DNA from 2 places in the Pseudomonas sp. H3_E04 genome. Region 1 is predicted to be linked to the other one. Evidence: predicted binding sites of a transcription regulator. Region 1 holds the regulator's gene; the other holds the start of a gene.
The links. Region 1 encodes sigma-54, which starts transcription at its own class of promoters, with help from an activator protein. Its sites were predicted from a motif close to ANTGGCATNNANNTTGCTNT; they were not measured.
Positions count from the first base shown of each region.

Region 2: a site for sigma-54 is predicted at 6,077-6,096, ahead of flgB (flagellar basal body rod protein FlgB). Genes of this name have one in related genera too.

Region 1 is NZ_CP162797.1:5,357,167-5,367,685, forward strand. Features, by position in the region: gene pmbA (metalloprotease PmbA) at 1-440, shown strand, start outside; gene AB4N53_RS24035 (FagA protein) at 695-1,102, shown strand; gene AB4N53_RS24040 (class II fumarate hydratase) at 1,083-2,459, shown strand; gene AB4N53_RS24045 (hypothetical protein) at 2,487-2,927, shown strand; gene AB4N53_RS24050 (superoxide dismutase) at 2,929-3,540, shown strand; gene AB4N53_RS24055 (ZIP family metal transporter) at 3,570-4,463, shown strand; gene AB4N53_RS24060 (HPr family phosphocarrier protein) at 4,552-4,827, opposite strand; gene rapZ (RNase adapter RapZ) at 4,843-5,700, opposite strand; gene ptsN (PTS IIA-like nitrogen regulatory protein PtsN) at 5,703-6,167, opposite strand; gene hpf (ribosome hibernation-promoting factor, HPF/YfiA family) at 6,180-6,488, opposite strand; gene AB4N53_RS24080 (RNA polymerase factor sigma-54) at 6,562-8,052, opposite strand; gene lptB (LPS export ABC transporter ATP-binding protein) at 8,219-8,944, opposite strand; gene lptA (lipopolysaccharide transport periplasmic protein LptA) at 8,944-9,489, opposite strand; gene lptC (LPS export ABC transporter periplasmic protein LptC) at 9,476-10,048, opposite strand; gene AB4N53_RS24100 (KdsC family phosphatase) at 10,057-10,519, opposite strand, start outside.
Region 2 is NZ_CP162797.1:2,803,197-2,813,715, forward strand. Features, by position in the region: gene AB4N53_RS12570 (ribonucleoside-diphosphate reductase subunit alpha) at 1-2,211, shown strand, start outside; gene flgE (flagellar hook protein FlgE) at 3,072-4,406, opposite strand; gene flgD (flagellar hook assembly protein FlgD) at 4,438-5,163, opposite strand; gene flgC (flagellar basal body rod protein FlgC) at 5,179-5,622, opposite strand; gene flgB (flagellar basal body rod protein FlgB) at 5,626-6,036, opposite strand; gene cheR (protein-glutamate O-methyltransferase CheR) at 6,407-7,234, opposite strand; gene AB4N53_RS12600 (chemotaxis protein CheV) at 7,281-8,213, opposite strand; gene flgA (flagellar basal body P-ring formation chaperone FlgA) at 8,296-9,057, shown strand; gene flgM (flagellar biosynthesis anti-sigma factor FlgM) at 9,220-9,546, shown strand; gene AB4N53_RS12615 (flagella synthesis protein FlgN) at 9,595-10,062, shown strand; gene AB4N53_RS12620 (flagellar brake protein) at 10,152-10,519, shown strand, end outside.

The DNA.
Region 1 (10,519 bases):
CCTACGACGGTGATGGCCTGGCCACTTACGCCAAACCGTTCGTCGAAAATGGCGAACTGGTCTCCTACATCCTCGGCACCTACTCCGGGCGCAAGCTGGGCATGCCGAGCACCGCCAACGCGGGCGGGGTGCACAACCTGTTCGTCACCCATGGCGACGAGGATCAGGCAGCGCTGTTGAAGCGCATGGGCCGAGGTCTGCTGGTCACCGAGTTGATGGGGCACGGCCTGAACATGGTCACCGGCGACTATTCGCGCGGCGCGGCGGGTTTCTGGGTCGAGAACGGCGAGATCCAGTTCGCTGTGCAGGAAGTGACCATCGCCGGCAACATGCGCGACATGTTCAAGCAGATTGTCGCGGTGGGTAACGACCTGGAACTGCGCAGCAACATCCGCACCGGTTCTGTATTGATTGAGCGGATGACTGTCGCCGGCAGCTAAGCTTCCGATTTCGTAAAGCCGAAAAGGCGCGCCATCCGTTCTGGATGGCGCGCCTTTTTTGTTGGTTTCACTGCGATTTCCCTGTGGGAGCGAGCCTGCTCGCGAAAGCGGTGGATCAGTTGTGAATGTGCTGACTGACACCGCGCATTCGCGAGCAGGCTCGCTCCCACAAGTGAACAGAGCAAACCCGAGTGCTTGTGTTGGTTCTCATTGTCATCTAATAATAAATCTCATCTCCGAACGAGTCCCGGATCATGAGTTCTGCCTTGCACGAGCAGCCCTACCTCGGAAGCTGGCGCTGGATGAGTCGCCAGATCCGTTGCGCGCTGAATCCCGACGAACCGCGCCTGATCGAACATTACCTTGCAGAAGGGCGCTACCTGTCCTGTTGCACAGCCACTTCGCCCTGGACCGTCGCCGAAACGTCTTTCCGTCTGCTGCTCGACACTGCCACCGATGTGGCGTTGCCGTGGCACTGGCGCAGCCTCTGTGTCGATCAAGCCTGGCGGCCCTTGCGTGAAATGGAGCGCCTGTCGCTGTGTCAGTGCCGCTTGCAGCGCTGGCAACGCTACACCTGGCAGCTCGCCACCTGCGAGTTGCAACCCTCTATTCCCCTCACTGATTTGCTGCAAGGACACCCCAATGACCAAGACACGTATTGAGCGCGACGGCATGGGCGAACTGCAGGTGCCGGTGGACGCTCTCTACGGCGCGCAAACCCAGCGCGCAGTGGATAACTTCCCGATCAGCGGCAAACCGATGCCGACGCAGTTCATCCGCGCGCTGATCCTCGCCAAAGCCGCCGCTGCCCGGGCCAACGTCGAGTTGAACCAGATCAGCGCGGCTCAGGGCAAAGCCATCAGCGATGCCGCCCAAGGCCTACTCGAAGGCGACTTCATGCAGCATTTTCCGGTAGATATCTTCCAGACCGGGTCCGGCACCAGCTCGAACATGAACGCCAACGAAGTGATCGCCACGCTGGCCAGCCGAATGCTCGGCGAGCCGGTCAACGCCAACGATCACGTCAATTGCGGGCAAAGCAGCAACGACATCATCCCGACCACCATCCACGTCAGTGCCGCGCTGGTGCTGCATGAACAACTGCTGCCGGCGCTGTTGCATCTGGTCCAGGTCATCGAGCGCAAGGCCGAGCAAGTGCATCATCACGTCAAAACCGGCCGCACCCATCTGATGGACGCGATGCCGGTGCGCATGAGCCAAGTGCTTAACGGCTGGGCGCAGCAACTCAAGGCCAACATCGCGCATCTGCAGGATTTGCTGCCAAGCCTGCAAGCGCTGGCGCAGGGCGGCACCGCGGTCGGTACCGGGATCAATGCGCATCCGGAGTTCGCCGCGCGATTCAGTCGGCACCTGAGCCAACTGACCGATGTGCAATTCGCCCCGGGCAAGGACTTGTTTGCGCTGATCGGCTCGCAGGACACCGCCGTCGCCGTCTCCGGCCAGCTCAAAGCTACTGCGGTGTCGCTGATGAAAATCGCCAATGACCTGCGCTGGATGAACTCAGGTCCCCTGGCCGGCCTCGGCGAAATTGAACTGCAAGCGCTGCAACCGGGTTCATCGATCATGCCCGGCAAGGTCAACCCGGTGATTCCGGAAGCCACCGCCATGGTCGCTGCGCAAGTGATCGGCAACGACTCGGTGATCACCGTCGCCGGGCAATCCGGCAATTTCGAACTGAACGTGATGTTGCCGATCATCGCGCATAACCTGCTGAGCAGCATCGAACTGCTGGCCAACTCCAGTCGCCTGCTCGGTGACAAGGCAATCGCTACTTTCAAGGTCAACGAATCGCGCTTGCAAGAAGCGTTGTCGCGCAACCCGATTCTGGTCACCGCGCTCAACCCCATCATCGGTTACCAGAAAGCCGCCGAAATCGCCAAGCAGGCTTACAAGGAAGGCCGCCCGGTGATCGACGTCGCCCTGGAACACACCGATCTGTCGCGTAGCCAGCTGGAAGAGTTGCTCAACCCCGAGAAACTCACCGCCGGCGGCGTGTAAACCCCGCAACCGCTTTGGAGGCTCACCATGGAGCACTGGAAACGCACGATCGAACGGGCCAATCGCTGCTTCATGCTGGGCGAATTGATCGACGCCCGCGAGGCGTACCTGCAAGCGCTGGCCCTGGCGCAAGTGTTGTTCGAACGCTGGGCGGATGCCGACGAAGCGGTGGCGGCCTGCGTCGTCTCTCATCACAACCTCGCCGACCTGCATCTGCGCCTGAATCAACCGGAGGAGAGCGCCGAGTATCTCTGCGCCATCCACCAGCGCTTGTTGCAGACCATGCAGGACGAGCGCTTGCGTCCGGCCCTGCGTGAAGCGGCGTTGCGCCAGAGCAGCAAGACCTATGTCGAACTGTTGAATTTCATCAGCGAGCACGGCGAGTACCCGCGCACCCAGCGCCTGCTGCATCCGGACACCGGCAATGCCCGCCGCGCCTCAACTTCTCATCAGTATGGAGTCCACTGAAATGGCTTTTACCTTGCCTGCCTTGCCTTACGCCTACGATGCCCTCGAGCCGCACATCGATGCGCAGACCATGGAGATCCATTACACCAAGCATCACCAGACCTACATCAATAACCTCAACGCCGCCGTAGAAGGCACCGAGTTTGCCGAATGGCCGGTGGAAAAACTCGTTGCCAGCGTCCAGCAACTGCCGGAAAAACTTCGCGCGGCGGTGATCAATCAGGGCGGCGGGCACGCCAATCATTCGCTGTTCTGGGAAGTGATGGTGCCCAACGGTGGCGGCAAGCCCGACGGCGCGCTGGCCAAGGCTATCGACGAGCAACTGGGCGGACTCGACAGTTTCAAGGAAGCGTTCACCAAAGCCGCGCTGACCCGTTTCGGCAGCGGTTGGGCGTGGCTCAGCGTGACCCCGGAGAAAAAACTGGTCGTGGAAAGCAGCGGTAACCAGGACAGTCCGTTGATGAACGGCAACACCCCGATTCTCGGGCTCGACGTCTGGGAACATGCCTACTACCTGCGCTACCAGAACCGTCGTCCGGAATACATCAACGCGTTTTACAACGTGATCAACTGGCCGGAAGTTGCTGCGCGCTATCAGGCCGCACTGGTTTAAGCCTTCAATAAAAACAATCAGGGCTGAGTATGGGCACGGAAACACTGGCGATTGGCAGCGGGCGCATGTTTCGTTACGCGGTGGGTTCGCTGTTGCTGTTGGCGGGTATGACTTTACTGGTCGCCCACGGTGTGCAATGGCTGAATCTGGAACCCAGATTGCTGCGCGCATTGCAGGGCGGCGCCATTTGCGCCTTGGGCACGGCGCTCGGCGCGGTGCCGGTGCTAGTGATCCGGCGCATGCCGCAGGCACTCAGCGATACCTTGCTTGGGTTTGGTGCCGGGGTGATGCTGGCGGCGACGGCATTTTCGTTGATCGTGCCGGGGATCGCTGCGGCCGAAAGTCTTGGTCTGACGCCGTGGGCCGCCAGTGGCCTGATCTGCTTTGGCATTCTGCTCGGTGCGTTCGGCCTGTATCTGGTGGATCGGCGCGTTTCCGGTGCCTCGCCGGAGATGCTCGTCGGCACGCTGGAGCATCCGGTGATTCCACCGCGAATCTGGCTGTTCGTGTTCGCCATTATCGCGCACAACATTCCGGAAGGCATGGCGGTTGGCGTATCTGCCGGAGGCGGGATGGCGGACGCCGACAGTCTGGCGATGGGCATTGCGTTGCAGGATGTGCCGGAAGGTCTGGTGATTGCTTTGGTGTTGGCCGGGGCGGGAATGTCGCGGGTCAGGGCGTTTCTGATCGGCGCGGCGTCAGGGCTGGTCGAACCGGTATTTGCGCTGCTGTGTGCGTGGCTGGTCAGTCTGGCTCAGGTGCTGTTGCCGCTGGGGCTGGCACTGGCGGCGGGGGCGATGTTGCTGGTAGTGACCCACGAAGTGATTCCGGAATCGCGTCGTCATGCGCACGACAAGCTGGCCAGTCTGGGCCTGTTGATCGGGTTTTGTCTGATGATGGTGATGGATACGGCGTTGGGGTGAAAGAAGATCAAAAGATCGCAGCCTGCGGCAGCTCCTGATGCGTTCCCTGTAGGAGCTGCCGCAGGCTGCGATATTTTGACTTTGGCTGTCAGCCACCTTCGTCGAAATAGTTGTTGATCAACGCCACCAGCGCATCCAGCGCTTCCTGTTCCTGATGCCCTTCAGTACTCAAATAAATTTTGGTGCCCTTGCCCGCCGCGAGCATCATCATCGCCATGATGCTCTTGCCGTCGACAGCCGTCTCAGGCGTACGGCCCACTCTGATCGTGCAGTCTGGATACTGACCGGCCACGCCGACGAACTTGGCTGATGCCCGCGCATGCAGACCCAGCTTATTGATGATTTCGATTTCACGAGCAGGCATCGCGGTGTGAATCCTTTAAGTGAGGTCGCGGTGGCGAACCTGGACGTTCTTCAGGGTTTTCTGCAGGGCCTGACCCAGACGTTCGGTCAGGTAGACGGAGCGGTGGTGCCCGCCGGTGCAGCCGATGGCAATGGTGACGTAGGCGCGGTTGCTGGCGGCGAAACGTGGCAGCCACTTGCTCAAATAGGTGTAGATGTCCTGATACATTTCTTCGACATCCGGCTGCTGCGCCAGGTACTCGGCCACCGGTGCATCAAGGCCGGACTGCGCACGGAGCTCCGGTTTCCAGTACGGGTTGGGCAGGCAGCGCACGTCGAAGACCAGGTCAGCATCGACCGGCATGCCGCGCTTGAAGCCAAATGATTCAACCAGAAACGCAGTACCGGGTTCCGGCTGATTCAGCAGGCGCAGCTTCAGGGTGTCGCGAAGCTGATAGAGGTTCAGGCTGGTGGTGTTGATTTTCAGGTCGGCCAAATCGGCGATCGGGCCGAGCAGGGCGCTTTCATCATGAATTGCTTCAGCCAGTGAGCGATTGGCGTTACTCAACGGGTGGCGACGACGGGTCTCGGAAAAACGCTTGAGCAGGGTTTCCTCGTCGGCGTCCAGATACAGCACATCGCACTTGATGTGTTTGGCGCGCACGTCTTCGAGCAATTCAGGGAAGCGTGACAGATGGCTCGGCAGGTTGCGTGCGTCGATCGACACGGCGACCAGCGGCTGCGCCAGCTCCGTGTGAATCAGCGCCCGCTCGGCCAGTTCCGGCAGCAAACCGGCCGGCAGATTGTCGATGCAGTAGTAGCCGTTGTCCTCAAGGACATTCAGGGCGGTACTTTTACCCGAGCCCGAACGGCCACTGACAATGATCAAACGCATGATTAGTGCCCGTTCTGCTCGTCCAGTACAACCTGGAACAAGGCTTCATTGCTCGGAGCGCTGCGCAATTTGTCGCGCACTTCCTTGCGGTCGAGCATGCTGGCGATCTGGCGCAGCAACTCCAGATGCGCATCGGTCGCGGCTTCCGGGACCAGCAGCACAAACAACAGGTCAACCGGGGCGCCGTCGATGGCGTCGAAATCGATCGGGGCTTCGAGGTGCAACAGGGCGCTCACCGGTCCCGCGCAGCCCTTGAGGCGGCAGTGGGGGATGGCGATGCCGTTGCCAAAACCGGTGGAGCCGAGTTTTTCACGGGCGATCAGCGCCTCGAAAACATCCTGCATCGCCAGATCCGGCACTTCGCGGTGGATCAGGTTGGCAATTTGTTCGAGGGCTTTTTTCTTGCTGCCGCCCGGCGCGTTCACCTGGGAACGGCCGGGGGTCAGGATGGTTTCAAGTCGGATCATGGGATAGGGGTGTTAACGACCGGTTGCGCCCTGGAGGAGGCTCTGGGTCTTTTCCTTATGCTTTTTGAGTTGGCGATCCAGCTTGTCGGTGAGTGAGTCGATCGCAGCGTACATGTCGGTATCTTCTGCGTTGGCGACCACTTCGCTGCCGGGGATATGCAAGGTGGCTTCGATCTTCTGCTTCAGCTTTTCGACGCACATCGTGACTTGCACGTTGGTGATCTTGTCGAAATGTCGCTCCAGTCGTTGGAGTTTTTCCTCGATGTAGGAACGCAGAGGTTGGGTCACTTCCAGTTGGTGTCCACTGATGTTGACTTGCATACAGCTTCTCCTTCGTTGCCAGTGCATAAAGCGGCAGGCCGAAAAGCCTGCCACTGGAACGCTGTAACGTGGCTTACATCAACCGCTTGCGTTCGCTCGAAGGCGCGATTCCGAGGGATTCGCGGTACTTGGCGACGGTGCGGCGAGCCACCTGAATGCCTTGTGCCTCCAGTAAACCAGCGATCTTGCTGTCACTCAACGGCTTTTTCTGATTTTCCGCGGCGACCAGTTTCTTGATGATCGCGCGAATCGCCGTGGACGAGCATTCGCCGCCTTCGGAGGTGCTGACGTGGCTGGAGAAAAAGTATTTCAGCTCATAAATACCGCGCGGGGTATGCATGAACTTTTGCGTGGTCACCCGGGAAATCGTCGATTCGTGCATGCCGACCGCTTCGGCGATGTCATGCAGCACCAGCGGCTTCATCGCTTCGTCGCCGTATTCGAGGAAACCGCGCTGATGTTCGACGATCTGCGTGGCCACTTTCATCAGGGTTTCGTTGCGGCTCTGCAGGCTCTTGATGAACCAGCGGGCTTCCTGCAGCTGGTTGCGCATGAAAGTGTTGTCGGCGCTGGTGTCGGCACGTTTCACAAAACCGGCGTACTGGGCGTTGACCCGCAGGCGTGGCACCGATTCCTGGTTCAGCTCGACCAGCCAGCGCTCGTTGTCCTTGCGCACGATCACATCGGGAATGACGTATTCGGCTTCGGTCGATTCGATCTGCGAGCCCGGACGCGGATTGAGGCTCTGTACCAGCTCGATGACCTGGCGCAGCTCGTCTTCCTTGAGCTTCATGCGGCGCATCAACTGGCTGTAATCGCGGCTGCCCAGCAGGTCGATGTAATCGGCGACGAGGCGCTTGGCCTCAGCCAGCCACGGTGTTTTGGCCGGCAACTGGCGAAGTTGCAGGAGCAGGCATTCGCTGAGGTTGCGGGCGCCGATCCCGGCGGGCTCAAATTGCTGGATGCGATGCAGGACGGCTTCGATTTCATCGAGCTCGATGTCCAGTTCCGGATCGAACGCTTCAAGAATTTCTTCGAGTGTTTCGTCCAGATAGCCCTGATTGTTGATGCAATCGATCAGAGTTACGGCGATCAAGCGATCGGTGTCGGACATCGGTGCCAGGTTCAGTTGCCACAGCAGATGGCTTTGCAGGCTCTCGCCGGCCGACGTGCGGGTGGTGAAATCCCACTCGTCGTCATCGCTGCTGGGCAGGCTGCTGGCGCTGGTCTGGTAGACGTCTTCCCACGCGGTATCCACGGGGAGTTCGTTAGGGATGCGTTCGTTCCATTCGCCATCCTCAAGGTTGTCCACCGTCGGAGCGGTTTCCTGATAGGAGGGTTCCTGTATTTCGGCGGACTTCTGTTCGGCGTTGTCGGCCAGAGGATCGGCGTTGTCGAAGTCGTCGCCTTCTTCCTGGCGCTCGAGCATCGGATTGGATTCCAGAGCCTCCTGGATCTCCTGTTGCAGGTCCAGGGTCGACAATTGGAGCAGACGGATGGCCTGTTGCAGCTGCGGTGTCATCGTCAGCTGCTGGCCCATTCTCAAGACTAGCGATGGTTTCATGGCAGGGGCTTAACACCTTATTCGCCGGCGCTTTGCGCCATACACTACAGGGCGCCGAAGCGCCAAACTTAAGCAAATTATATGCCTGAAACTGAAGTGTTTGCCTAGAGCGCTGTAACAATTAAAGCGGATAAATGCGCCTTGAATCGATACAGCGCTGTCGCGCTTACAGGCGGAACTCGTGACCCAGATACACTTCCTTGACCAGATCGTTGGCCAGGATGGTCTCGGCATCACCTTCGGCGATCAGTTGACCGTCGTTGACGATGTAAGCGGTTTCGCAGATATCCAGCGTTTCACGGACGTTGTGGTCGGTGATCAGCACACCGATGCCCTTGGCCTTGAGGTGGTGGATGATCTGCTTGATGTCGCCGACCGAGATCGGGTCGACACCGGCGAACGGTTCGTCGAGCAGGATGAATTTCGGCGCAGTGGCCAGGGCACGAGCGATTTCCACCCGGCGGCGCTCACCACCGGACAGGCTCATGCCGAGGTTGTCGCGGATGTGGCTGATGTGGAATTCCTGCAGCAGGCTTTCCAGCTCCTTGCGCCGGCCGGCCTTGTCGAGTTCCGGGCGGGTCTCGAGGATCGCCATGATGTTGTCGGCAACCGACAGTTTGCGGAAGATCGAAGCTTCTTGCGGCAGATAGCCGATACCGGCCTTGGCGCGGCCGTGCATCGGCTGGTGGCTGACGTCCAGGTCATCGATCAGCACACGGCCCTGATCTGCCTGCACCAGGCCAACGATCATGTAGAAGCACGTCGTCTTGCCGGCGCCGTTCGGGCCGAGCAGGCCGACGATCTGCCCGCTGTCGATCGACAGGCTGACGTCACGCACGACCTGGCGGCTTTTATAGGCCTTGGCCAGGTGCTGAGCTTTCAGAGTTGCCATTACTGGGATTTCTCTTCGGTTTTCTTCTTCGGCTGGATCACCATGTCGATGCGCGGACGCGATTCGGTGACCTTGCTGCCCGTGGCGCGACCGGCGCTGGCCAGTTTCTTCACGGTGTCGTAGACGATTTTCTCGCCCTGAGTGGTGTTGTTGTCCTTGTCGACAACCTTGGCCTTGTCGATCAGTACGACGCGGTTTTGCGCGGCATGGTACTGAATCGTCACACCCCAGCCCTGTACAGGCTTGGTGTCGCCAGCAGTCTGCATCTGTTCGAAGTAGGCGAGGTTGCCGACTGAAGTCACCACGTCGATATCACCGGTCGGGGTGCGGGTGATGGTCACGGTGTTGCCGGTGACCTTCATCGAACCCTGGGTAATGATCACGTCACCTTTATAGGTGGCGATGCCATTCTTGTCGTCCAGTTGGGCGTCGTCGGCCTGAATGCGGATAGGCTGCTGCTGATCGTTCGGCAGGGACCAGGCGCTCGCGCTTCCCAGTGCTGCGCCCAGACTGAGCAAAATAGGGAGGGTTTTAACGAGCCTCATACTGTCCTCTTACGTTCGATTGCAGGTGTATCCTGCTGTCCTTCAGGTACGCTTTCATTCCGACGCCAGTCGACACGCCACCAGCGCCCTCGATTCTAACGGGTTGCGCAGTCTGCGCATATTCCTGCTGCGGGAACACGGTCATGCGGGTGCTGGTGATCAGGGTGCCGCGCTTTTTCTCATCGGTGCGCTGCACGCGGACCGAATCGATCAATTCCACTTCGGTACCGCCCGAGTTCACTTCGCCGCGTTCACTGGTCACGTGCCAGGGGAAGTCGGTACCGCGATACATGTTCAAGTCAGGCTTGGTCACCAGGGTGACATCGGTCGCCTTGACGTGCTCGGCCTTGTCGGAAGTCATCTCGTACTGCACCTTGCCGTCGGGCAGGTACTGAATGGTGTGCGTGTTGGTCGCGTACCAGTCGATCGGATTCTCGGCGGTCGAGACCGGCGGCTTGTCGAGGAAACGCTCCGGGCTGATGTTCCAATAGCCGACCGCAGCGAAAATCGCCGCGATGCAGCCGAACAGCAGGAAGTTGCGAAACTTTTTGCTAAACATGGTCAGGCTCACAGGTACGCGGCGTTGGCCGCTTCGAGGCGGCCCTGGGCGCGCAGGATCAATTCGCAGAATTCGCGGGCGGCACCCTCGCCGCCACGGGCGCGGGTAACGCCGTGGGCGTGTTCGCGGACGAAATCGGCAGCGTTGGCCACCGCCATGCCCAGCCCTACACGGCGGATTACCGGCAAGTCTGGCAGATCGTCACCGAGATAGGCGACTTCTTCATAGCTTAGGCCCAGTTGCGCGAGCAGACCGTCGAGTACCACCAGTTTGTCTTCACGCCCCTGAAACAGATGGGGGATGCCGAGGTTTTTCGCGCGACGCTCGACCACCGGGGTCCTGCGACCGCTGATGATCGCGGTTTGTACGCCGGCATTCATCAGCATCTTGATGCCCTGGCCGTCGAGGGTGTTGAAGGTCTTGAACTCGCTGCCGTCTTCGAGGAAGTACAGGCGCCCGTCGGTGAGTACG
Region 2 (10,519 bases), 2.6 Mb from region 1:
GACACCCTGCGTGCCGAAGGCCTGAACTTCCTCGAAGTCGCCGAAAGCGCCACCCATCACGAAATGGCCGACCTGTACGCCAAGGCCCTGCCGGCGTACATCGCCAAAGGTATCGAGTTCGAACTGCTGAACCCTGTGCTGGCCACCTTCGACCTGGAAAAACTGGGCAAGGCGATCAACCACGAGCGCGATCAGCAATTCACCTACCTCGGCCTGCAGACCCTGTACGACCGCTACTTCATCCACAAGGATGGCGTGCGTTTCGAACTGCCGCAGATCTTCTTCATGCGCGTGGCCATGGGTCTTGCGATCGAAGAAAAGCAGAAAGAAGACCGTGCGATCGAGTTCTACAACCTGCTGTCCTCGTTCGACTACATGGCTTCGACCCCGACCCTGTTCAACGCCGGTACTCTGCGTCCACAGCTGTCGAGCTGCTACCTGACTACCGTGCCGGATGACCTTTCGGGCATCTATCACGCGATCCACGACAACGCCATGCTGTCGAAATTTGCCGGTGGTCTGGGCAACGACTGGACGCCTGTTCGTGCGCTGGGTTCGTACATCAAGGGCACCAACGGCAAGTCGCAAGGCGTGGTGCCGTTCCTCAAAGTGGTGAACGACACCGCTGTGGCCGTGAACCAGGGTGGCAAGCGCAAAGGCGCGGTGTGTGCCTACCTGGAAACCTGGCACATGGACATCGAAGAGTTCATCGAGCTGCGCAAGAACACCGGTGACGATCGTCGTCGTACCCACGACATGAACACCGCCAACTGGATCCCTGACCTGTTCATGAAGCGCGTCTTCGATGACGGCAAGTGGACCCTGTTCTCGCCATCCGAAGTTCCGGACCTGCACGACCTGACTGGTAAAGCCTTCGAAGAGCGCTACGAGTACTACGAAGCGCTGACCGAGTACCCGGGCAAGGTCAAGCTGTTCAAGACCATCCAGGCCAAAGACCTGTGGCGCAAGATGCTCTCCATGCTCTTCGAAACCGGCCACCCATGGCTGACTTTCAAAGACCCGTGCAACCTGCGCAGCCCGCAGCAGCACGTCGGCGTGGTCCACAGCTCGAACCTGTGCACCGAGATCACCTTGAACACCAACAAGGACGAAATCGCCGTTTGCAACCTGGGCTCGATCAACCTGCCGAACCACATCGTCGACGGCAAGCTCGATACCGCCAAGCTGCAACGCACCGTGAACACTGCCGTGCGCATGCTCGATAACGTGATCGACATCAACTACTACTCGGTGCCGCAAGCGAAGAACTCCAACTTCCGCCACCGTCCGGTCGGTCTCGGCATCATGGGCTTCCAGGACGCTCTGTACCTGCAGCACATCGCCTACGGCTCCGACGCTGCCGTCGAGTTCGCCGACAAGTCGATGGAAGCGGTCAGCTACTACGCGATCCAAGCTTCCTGCGACCTGGCCGACGAGCGCGGCGCCTACGAGACGTTCAACGGTTCGCTGTGGTCCAAGGGCATCCTGCCGCTGGATTCGCAACAGATCCTGATCGAACAGCGTGGCGAGAAGTACATCGACGTCGACCTGAAGGAAACCCTCGACTGGGCACCGGTTCGCGCCCGTGTACAGAAAGGCATCCGTAACTCGAACATCATGGCCATCGCACCGACCGCGACCATCGCCAACATCACTGGCGTCTCGCAGTCGATCGAACCGACCTACCAGAACCTGTACGTGAAATCGAACCTGTCGGGCGAATTCACCGTGATCAACCCGTACCTGGTTCGCGACCTGAAGGCTCGCGGTCTGTGGGACTCGGTGATGATCAACGACCTGAAGTACTACGACGGTTCGGTGCAGCAGATCGAGCGCATCCCGCAAGAACTCAAAGAGCTCTACGCGACCGCGTTCGAAGTGGACACCAAGTGGATCGTTGACGCCGCCAGCCGTCGTCAGAAGTGGATCGACCAGGCCCAGTCGCTGAACCTGTACATCGCCGGCGCATCGGGCAAGAAGCTCGACGTGACCTACCGCATGGCCTGGTACCGTGGTCTGAAAACCACCTACTACCTCCGTGCCCTGGCCGCGACCAGCACCGAGAAGTCGACCATCAACACCGGTAAGCTGAACGCTGTTTCCAGCGGCGGCAACCACGGCGACGATTCGGTTCTGGCCGCTCCGGCAGGCCCGGCGCCAGTGCCAAAGGCCTGCGCAATTGACGAGCCGGATTGCGAAGCTTGCCAGTAAGCTGAGCTGAGACCAGGCGTTGCAAGACGCCTGATATCTCAAAGCAAAAGAAAACCCCCGACAGACTTCCGGTTTGTCGGGGGTTTGTTTTTTGGGGGTTGGTTTGGGCTTGGGTGAATATCCGTTGCTGCGGAAACGGCTTCTTATGGTTTCGCTCTTACAGCGAGTCACCTTTTCAGAGACCTGGTCGTACGGTCGCTGCGCTCCCCCCCCGGATCGATCCCGTAACGAAGCCTGCCGAAGGGGCAAAAGATCAAAAGCCGGATCAAAAGCCAAAGCCAAAGCAAAAGCAAAAGCCAGATCAAAAGATCGCAGCCTTCGGCAGCTCCTACAGTTGGATTGGGTACCACTTCAAGAACAGGTCGGCTGACAGGCCGCCTTCGCGAGCAAGCTCGCTCCCACAAAAAGGCAAAGCAGCGCAGCTGCCCGCGGCGAAGCCGCACCACTCAACAATGAGCGCAAGCTCGAGTGCTCTTGATCTTGATCCACCGGCGACGTCGGAAGGCTGAGTGGAGGGATTGATCCGGGCGTGGGAGCGCAGCGACCGTCTGGCGCAGCCAGACACAGCGGAAGGAGGTGCAGCGAAGCAAACCGTAGCCGCTGCGCCCGGATCAGTCCCGGAGCGAAGGTACCCCGAGCCCCAGCGAGCGGGCCGAACGTAGGAGCTAGCGTTTTTTGCTTACTTTTTTTGGCGCTTGTAAAAAAGTAAGTCGCCGTAAGGGCGAAACCGTAATCAGCAACACCCGCAGAAACGGATATACACCCAAAACCCCAACAGCCTGGTCGGCCCAAAGGCCGCCACGACCCAAAAAAAAGCCCCTCAAAACCGAGGGGCCCAAAAAACCAGTCAGAAACCCGAATCAGGTCATCTGAATAATGGTCTGCATAATCGTGCTCTGCGTCGAAATGGTCTTCGCGTTCGCTTGATAGTTGCTCTGACCCTTGATCAGATCAACCAGCTCATTGGTCAGGTTAACGTTCGACTCTTCCAGCGAGTTCGACACCACCTCACCCAACGTACCGGTCTTCGGCGCGTCGTAGCCCGGAATGCCCGAAGCGAAAGTCTCTTTCCAGCTAGTGCCACCGACAGCCTGCAAGCCCTGTTCGTTGGTGAAGCTGGCCAGCGCAACCTGACCGATCGCCTTGCTCTGGTTGTTGCTGAAGTTGGCGAACAGCGTACCGGTGCCGTCGATGGTCAGGTTAGTGATCTGGCCAGTGGCGTAACCATCCTGAGTCGGGATCGTACGCGAGGTATCAGCGTTGTACTGCGTGGTGTTGGCCATCGAGATGGTCACGCCATTCGGGTTCGCTGCCGCGCCGTTAGGCGTAAACACGCCATTGGTCACAGTGCCCGGCACCCAGCCGGTCATCTTCAGATCGCTGCTGATGATCGGGTTGGCCGGATCCGCCGGGTTAGGCGTGCTCACCTGAACCAGCTTGCCGGAGCTGTCGAACGACAATGTCGAAGCGACCGGCGCAGTGGTCACAGGGTTGCTGCCGGTAGCGTCCGGGTTACGGCCATCGACCAGGGTGTAAACCTTCCAGGTGTTCCCGCCAGTCTTGACCATGTACTGGTCCATGACGTGGGCGTTGCCCTGGGTGTCATAGATCGGTGTGCTGAACGACTTGGTGTACGTTTCCGGCTTCGACGGGTCGAACGTCACGGCGCTGGCGCCGGTATCGACGATCACTGGCGAAGACGAATTGAGGTTGATGCTCGAGGTCACCGCAGAAGACGACTTCGGCGCCAGGTTCGAGGTGTCGATCTTCAGATCGGTCAACACGCCGTTGATGATCTTGCCGTTGGCATCCACACCGTAACCCTGCAGACGCGAGGTGTAGTCGGTGTTGGTGATGTAACCGGCGTTGTCGACCTTGAACGTACCGGCACGGGTGTACGAGATCGAGCCGTTGTTGCTCATGGTGAAGAAGCCGGAACCGTTGATGCCCATGTCCAGCACGTTGCCAGTGTTGTTGATGTCACCCTGGGTGAACTGCTGGGAAACGTTGGCCAGGCGTACGCCGTTACCGATGACTTTGCTGCCGCTGCCCAGACGAGTTGACGAATAGACGTCTTCGAATTCTGCGCGCGAGGATTTGAAACCGGCGGTGGCGACGTTGGCGATGTTGTTGCCGGTTACGTCGAGTTGTTTGTTGGCGGCATAGAGACCGCTAAGGCCGATGTTAAAAGACATGTTCCACTCCTTCGTGCCGGGTTAGTCGGCTCTATATACCAATGGTTTGTACTTTGGACAGGGCAACGGTGCCCTTGCCGGCCAGGTTGAGCATCAGCTCGCCACCGGTCTGGCTGATCGTCACGCTGTTGACGGTCGCTGGCAGGTAAGTCGCCAGGTCGGTCGCGGTGCCGTTGATCGGTGCGTTGGCCTTGAACGTGTAAGTGCCGACCGGAACCACGGTGCCGGCGGTGTCCTTGCCGTCCCAAGTGAAACTGGCATCGCCGGCAGCGCGGCTGCCCAGGTCGATGGTGCGCACGGTCTTGCCGTCCTTGTCGGTAATGGTCACGGTGCCGCCGGCAATCGACGAAGGCACGGTGACCGAACCGGTCAGGCCTTTGCTCGGGTCATCGAGCTGGGCGGTGTTGGTCTGCACGATCACGTTGCGACCGACCAGCGACGACGCTTGCAGCGCCTGCGACGAGTTGTAGTTGCCGGCCAGGCCACTGACAGTGGAGTTCAGCGTGGTGATGCCTTCAAGGCTGCTGAACTGCGCCAACTGCGCGACGAAGGCGCTGTTGTCCTGCGGGTCGAGCGGGTTCTGGTTTTTCAGCTGGGTGACCAGCAACTGCAGGAATGCATCCTTGCCCAGCGCTTGACCGCCGGTGGCACTGTTGGTCGCCGAAGCAATGCCACCCGACGTAGTGCTACTCGTCTTCGACGAGTTGGCCAGGATGTCATTCATGCTCAGGCTGCTGGTGGTATCCGTAACGCTCATGGCACTCGCCCCTTATTACTGACCGAGGGTCAGTACCTTCTGCATCATGGTTTTGGCGGTGTTCATCATTTCGGCGTTGGTCTGGAACGACCGGCTCGCGGAAATCATGTCAGCCATTTCTTCCACCACGTTGACGTTCGGGTAGTAAACGTAGCCCTTGGCGTCGGCAGCCGGATGGTTCGGCTCGTAGCGCGCTTCGAGGTTGCTCTGGTCTTCGACAACGCCGAGTACCTGCACGCCCTGCCCGGCCGCGTCCTGGTTCTGGAACAGCGAGTTGCTGCCGCCGGCCTGGCCGCCCTGGAACATGGTGGCGAACACCGGGTGACGGGCGCGGTAGGTCTGGTCGATGCTCGACGAGACGGTTTCGGCGTTGGCGATGTTCGAGGCCACGGTGTTCAGACGCGTGGTCTGCGCGCTCATGCCGCTGCCGGCAATGTTGAAAACGCTGGACAGGGACATGGATTATTCTCCGCGCAGGGCTGACACCAGCCCTTTGAATTTGCTGTTGAGCAAGGTGAAGCTGGCCTGGAAGCCGACGGCGTTTTCCGCGTAGTTCGACTGTTCCAGTTGAGCGTCGACGGTGTTCTGGTCGATAGAAGGCTGCATCGGCGTGCGATACATCAGCGACTCGTCGCCGTTGCCCAGCCCTTCAGCCTCGATGTGCCGGCTGTTGGTCATGTTCAGGGCAAAGTGGCCGCCGGTCTTGGTCTTCTCGGTCTGTGCTTCGAGCACTTTGGAGAAATCCAGATCCCGCGCCTTGTAGTTCGGGGTGTCGGCGTTGGCGATGTTGTTGGCCAGCACTTCGGCACGCTGGGCGCGGAAGCCCAATGCCTTTTCGTGAATGCCCAGCGCTTTGTCGAAGCTGATGCTCATGTCGGGAACCTTCAGGTGACCGGTTTTTCGTATCTGAGCTTTAGCAAGCGCCGTGCCAAATGGAAGAACCCCCGTATTCCGGGGCTTTGCGCCGAACAGGCAAAGCGGCAATGCCAGAAAAGCGGCAACCGGTTACCGCCGGATGCCGCTTTTCTGCCGCTTGCCGTCGTTGCCAGGTCAGCGCAGATCCGTGTGGGAGCGAGCCTGCTCGCGAAGGGGGCGTGTCAGGCGCCAACTGTCTTACGGACAGACCGCTTTGGCGAACAGGCTGCTCCCACAGGGGGTTTGTGGTGTTCGTGGAAAATAATTCGGGCATAAAAAAACGGGAGGCCTTTGCGGGCTTCCCGTTTTTTGTATCAGCGCAAACCGCTTATTTCGCCTTGTAGATAATCCCCGGGCTGCACTGAACCATCTGGTAATGATCCGGCAAACCGTTCAGCGCTTCCGAAGCGCCAAGGAACAGGTACCCGCCCGGCTTCAACGTGCTGTGAATGCGCAACAGGATGTCCTTCTTCACTTCGGCAGAGAAGTAGATCAACACGTTGCGGCAGAACACGATGTCGAACTTGCCCAGCGCTGCGTAGCTGTCGAGCAGGTTAAAGGAGCGGAATTCCACCCGGCTCTTGATCGGCGCCTTGACCACCCAGCGCCCCGGCCCCTTCGGGTCGAAGTAGCGCTGCAGGCGATCCGGCGACAAACCTCGACCGATCGCCAGGCTGTCGTACTCGCCGGTCTTGCAGTTATTGAGCATCAGCCCCGACAGATCAGTGGCAACGATCTGCACGCCCATCTTCAACTGGCCAAGGTTGCTGCGCTCGAACTCGTCGATCGACATCGACAGCGAGTACGGTTCCTGCCCCGACGAGCAGGCCGCCGACCAGATCCGCAGACGCTGGTTGGGGCTGGCCTTGATCGCTTCCGGCAGTACCTTGTTCTTCAAGACTTCAAACGGATAGGTGTCGCGAAACCACAGGGTTTCGTTGGTCGTCATGGCATCGACCACCTGCTCGCGCAAACCGCTGCGCGGCTGGGTCTGGATGCGCTGTACCAGCTCACCCAGGGACTTGATGCCTTGCTGCTCCATCAGTTTGTTGAGACGGCTCGAGACCAGATACTGCTTGTTTTCACCGAGCAGAATGCCACAGGCTTTTTCCAGGAAGACCCGGAACTGTTCGAAATCCAAATTACCCGTAGACAATGATGCCGCCTCTTAAATCGTGTTGAACGCCAGGGACAGAAGGTCCCTAGCTGATATCTGCAGCTTTGATCCGGTCGACTACCCGGGATGCGAGGTCATCAGGACGGAATTTGGCCAGAAAGTCATCAGCACCGACTTTCTTCACCATCGCCTGATTGAATACCCCCGACAACGAAGTATGCAGGATGATATGGAGCTTTTGCATGCGCGCGTCGCCGCGGATTTCCGCCGTCAGGGTGTACCCGTCCATCTCCGGCATCTCGATGTCGGAAATCATCATCAGGAACTCTTCTTCCGGCTTCTTGCCCTCGTCGACCAGCTTGCGCAGGTAATCCAGCGCCTGCTTGCCGTCGTTCAGCGCCACCACTTCGACACCGATGGTCTGCAGACAACGCGTGACCTGCTTGCGCGCCACCGACGAGTCATCGACCGTCAGTACCCGCAGCGACAGCGCCTTGGTCTGCGTCTCGACATCGACCACGCCCACCGAAATCGCTTCCGGGGTCGGCGCCACTTCAGCCAGCACCTTCTCGACGTCGATGATTTCGACCAACTGGTTGTCGACCCGCGTCACAGCGGTCAGGTAATGATCGCGACCGGTGCCCTTGGGTGGCGGATGGATCTCTTCCCAGTTCATGTTGACGATGCGCTCCACCGAGCGGACCAGGAAACCCTGGGTCTTGGTGTTGTACTCCGTGATGATCACGAACGGGCTGTTCTTGTCTTTCAACGCACCGGAGCCCGTTGCCATTGCCAGATCCAGGATCGGAATGGTCGCTCCCCGTATATTCGCTACCCCGCACACGACAGGACTGGATTTGGGCATCAAGGTCAGGGACGGGCACTGCAACACTTCCCGCACCTTGAACACGTTGATCCCGTAGAGCTGCGGCCCGTCGAGACGGAACAACAGCAGCTCGAGGCGATTCTGCCCTACCAGTTGCGTGCGCTGGTTCACCGAATCCATTACACCAGCCATGCCCAGACTCCTACATCAACGCCAAGTGTTGTTGCGACGCACATTCATTGCTAAACGGCACGGCGCTTGCTTTTTAACTCGTATGAACGCTCAAACGACATTTTCCCGACGCCTGACCTCTACCCTTCGCAAAGGGCTTTGCGCGGTGGCCGCCGTTTGCTGCTCGCTTGCTGGCAGTCCTGCCAATGCAGATGCGGTTACCTTGCCTGATATGCTTATCGGCGTGACTCAGGGCTTTCTTGAATTCACCGTAGAAGACTATTTGGCTTCCAGTCAAACCGAAGGCCGCTACGAAATCGAAGTCAACCAGCTCGACCCGCGCATGCGCATGCCCATGTGCGACAAGGAATTGACAGCGACTCTGGAGAGCCCGGCACGCCCGCTGGGGCGCGTTACGGTGAAGGTTCGCTGCGAAGGCAGTTCGCCCTGGACGGTGTTCGTACCCGCTCAAGTCCGCCTGTTTCGCGAGATCGTAACGACCACTCGTCCGCTGAAACGCGCCGGCATTATCGAGCCGCAGGATGTGACTTTGCGCGAGCGCGATGTCAGCACGATCAATCAGGGTTTCCTGACCTCCGTCGACGAAGCGATCGGGCAGAAACTTACCCGACCAACGGTCGCCGATCAGGTCATCACACTGGTGCATCTGGAACAGGCCGAAGTCGTGCGCAAGGGTGACCAAGTGGTGATCACTGCGCGCAGTGGCACCCTTGCCGTACGCATGCCGGGCGAAGCGCTCTCCAATGGCGGCATGAAAGAACAGATTCGAGTAAAAAACCTTAATTCTCAAAGAGTTATCAAGGCGCAGGTGATTGCGCCGGGACAGGTCGAAGTGGCCATGTAAAAGCCTCGAGGAGAAAACTGGCGCCGATCCCGTCGCTTCCCTAAACTGTGCCGCAGCAGGTCTCGCAACGGCGCATGCAAGCTTATGGTTGATTGGGCCTAAAGTTTTTCAGGGGATAGCCGAAAACATGGCAAGCGTCCAAATTCCCAGAGGTTTTTTATCATGGTTATCGATTTCAACCGATTGAACAGTTCCTCGTCACTAACCGGCAGCACACGTACCAGCAACGCCAAGGAAAGCGCTGAAAACAGCCCCTCCGCGCCGCTGAATACCCAGGCCGAACAGGCCAATGTCGCCAAAAGCGGGGAGTCGGTACACCTCAGCAATGAGGCTCAACAGTTGCAGAAGGTCACTGACAAGCTGCGCGATCAGCCTGCTGTCGACAAAGCCCGTGTGGCCGAGTTGAAAGCCGCGATTGCCGATGGCAGCTATAAAGTCGACAGCAACCGTGTAGCCAGCAAACTGCTCAACTTCGAAGCCCAGCGCTAGGCTTTTGCCGGCGCCAGGCTTTTGGACGCTTAAACCCCAAGGCCAGCCATGCACGACACTAACTTATTGCAACTGATCAACGACGACTTTGCTCCAGCGCAACAATTGCTGGAGTTATTGCAAACCGAATCCCTCGCTTTGCATGGTCGCGACATGCCGTTGCTGGAAGAAATTCTGGCGACCAAGCAAGCGTTGATCATTCTGCTCGAGCAGCATGGCCGCAAGCGCAGCGAAATCCTCGCCAGCCTCAACCTGCCGACCGATCGCACAGGTCTTGAGCAACTGGCCAGCCAGTCGAGCATTGGCGACCAGTTGCTGACCCAGGGCGATGCCCTGACCGCGCTGATCGCCCAATGCCAGGCGGCCAACGTCAAGAACGGCCAGTCGATCCAGATCCAGCAGGCGACCACCGCCAATCAGCTGAAGATCCTCACCGGCGGTGAGCCGCCAGCGCTGTACGACGCCAGCGGGACCTTTGCCAAACCGGTCAAGCCGCGAACGCTCAGCCAGGCATGAGCCATTCGCTGGCCCTGCACTATCCACTTGCGCAACATGCTGGCAAAATACTGGCCAGTCGTCTTATTTTGTCTGGAGATTGAAGAACCGTGTCCAACACCCTAAGCGCGGATGATGCTCCGCAGCCTCCGAAGGTGCTCACCACGCCACTGGAAATCTCCAGCAACCTGCGCCAGCTGCAAGACAGCCACGATCCGCTGATCATCACCTTCCATGAACGCAGCCAGCGCTTTCAGAGTTACCTGATCAAGGTCGACCGCGAAACCGCAACGATCGCACTGGACGAAATGATCCCGCGCGATGGCGAGCGCTTCCTCCAGGCTGGCGAACCGTTCAAGGTCGAAGGCTTTCATGACGGCGTGCGCATCGCCTGGGAATGCAACGGCACGCTGAACATCGAAGAATCCGACGGTGACCGTTTCTACACCGGCGACCTGCCAAGCGAAGTGGTCTATCA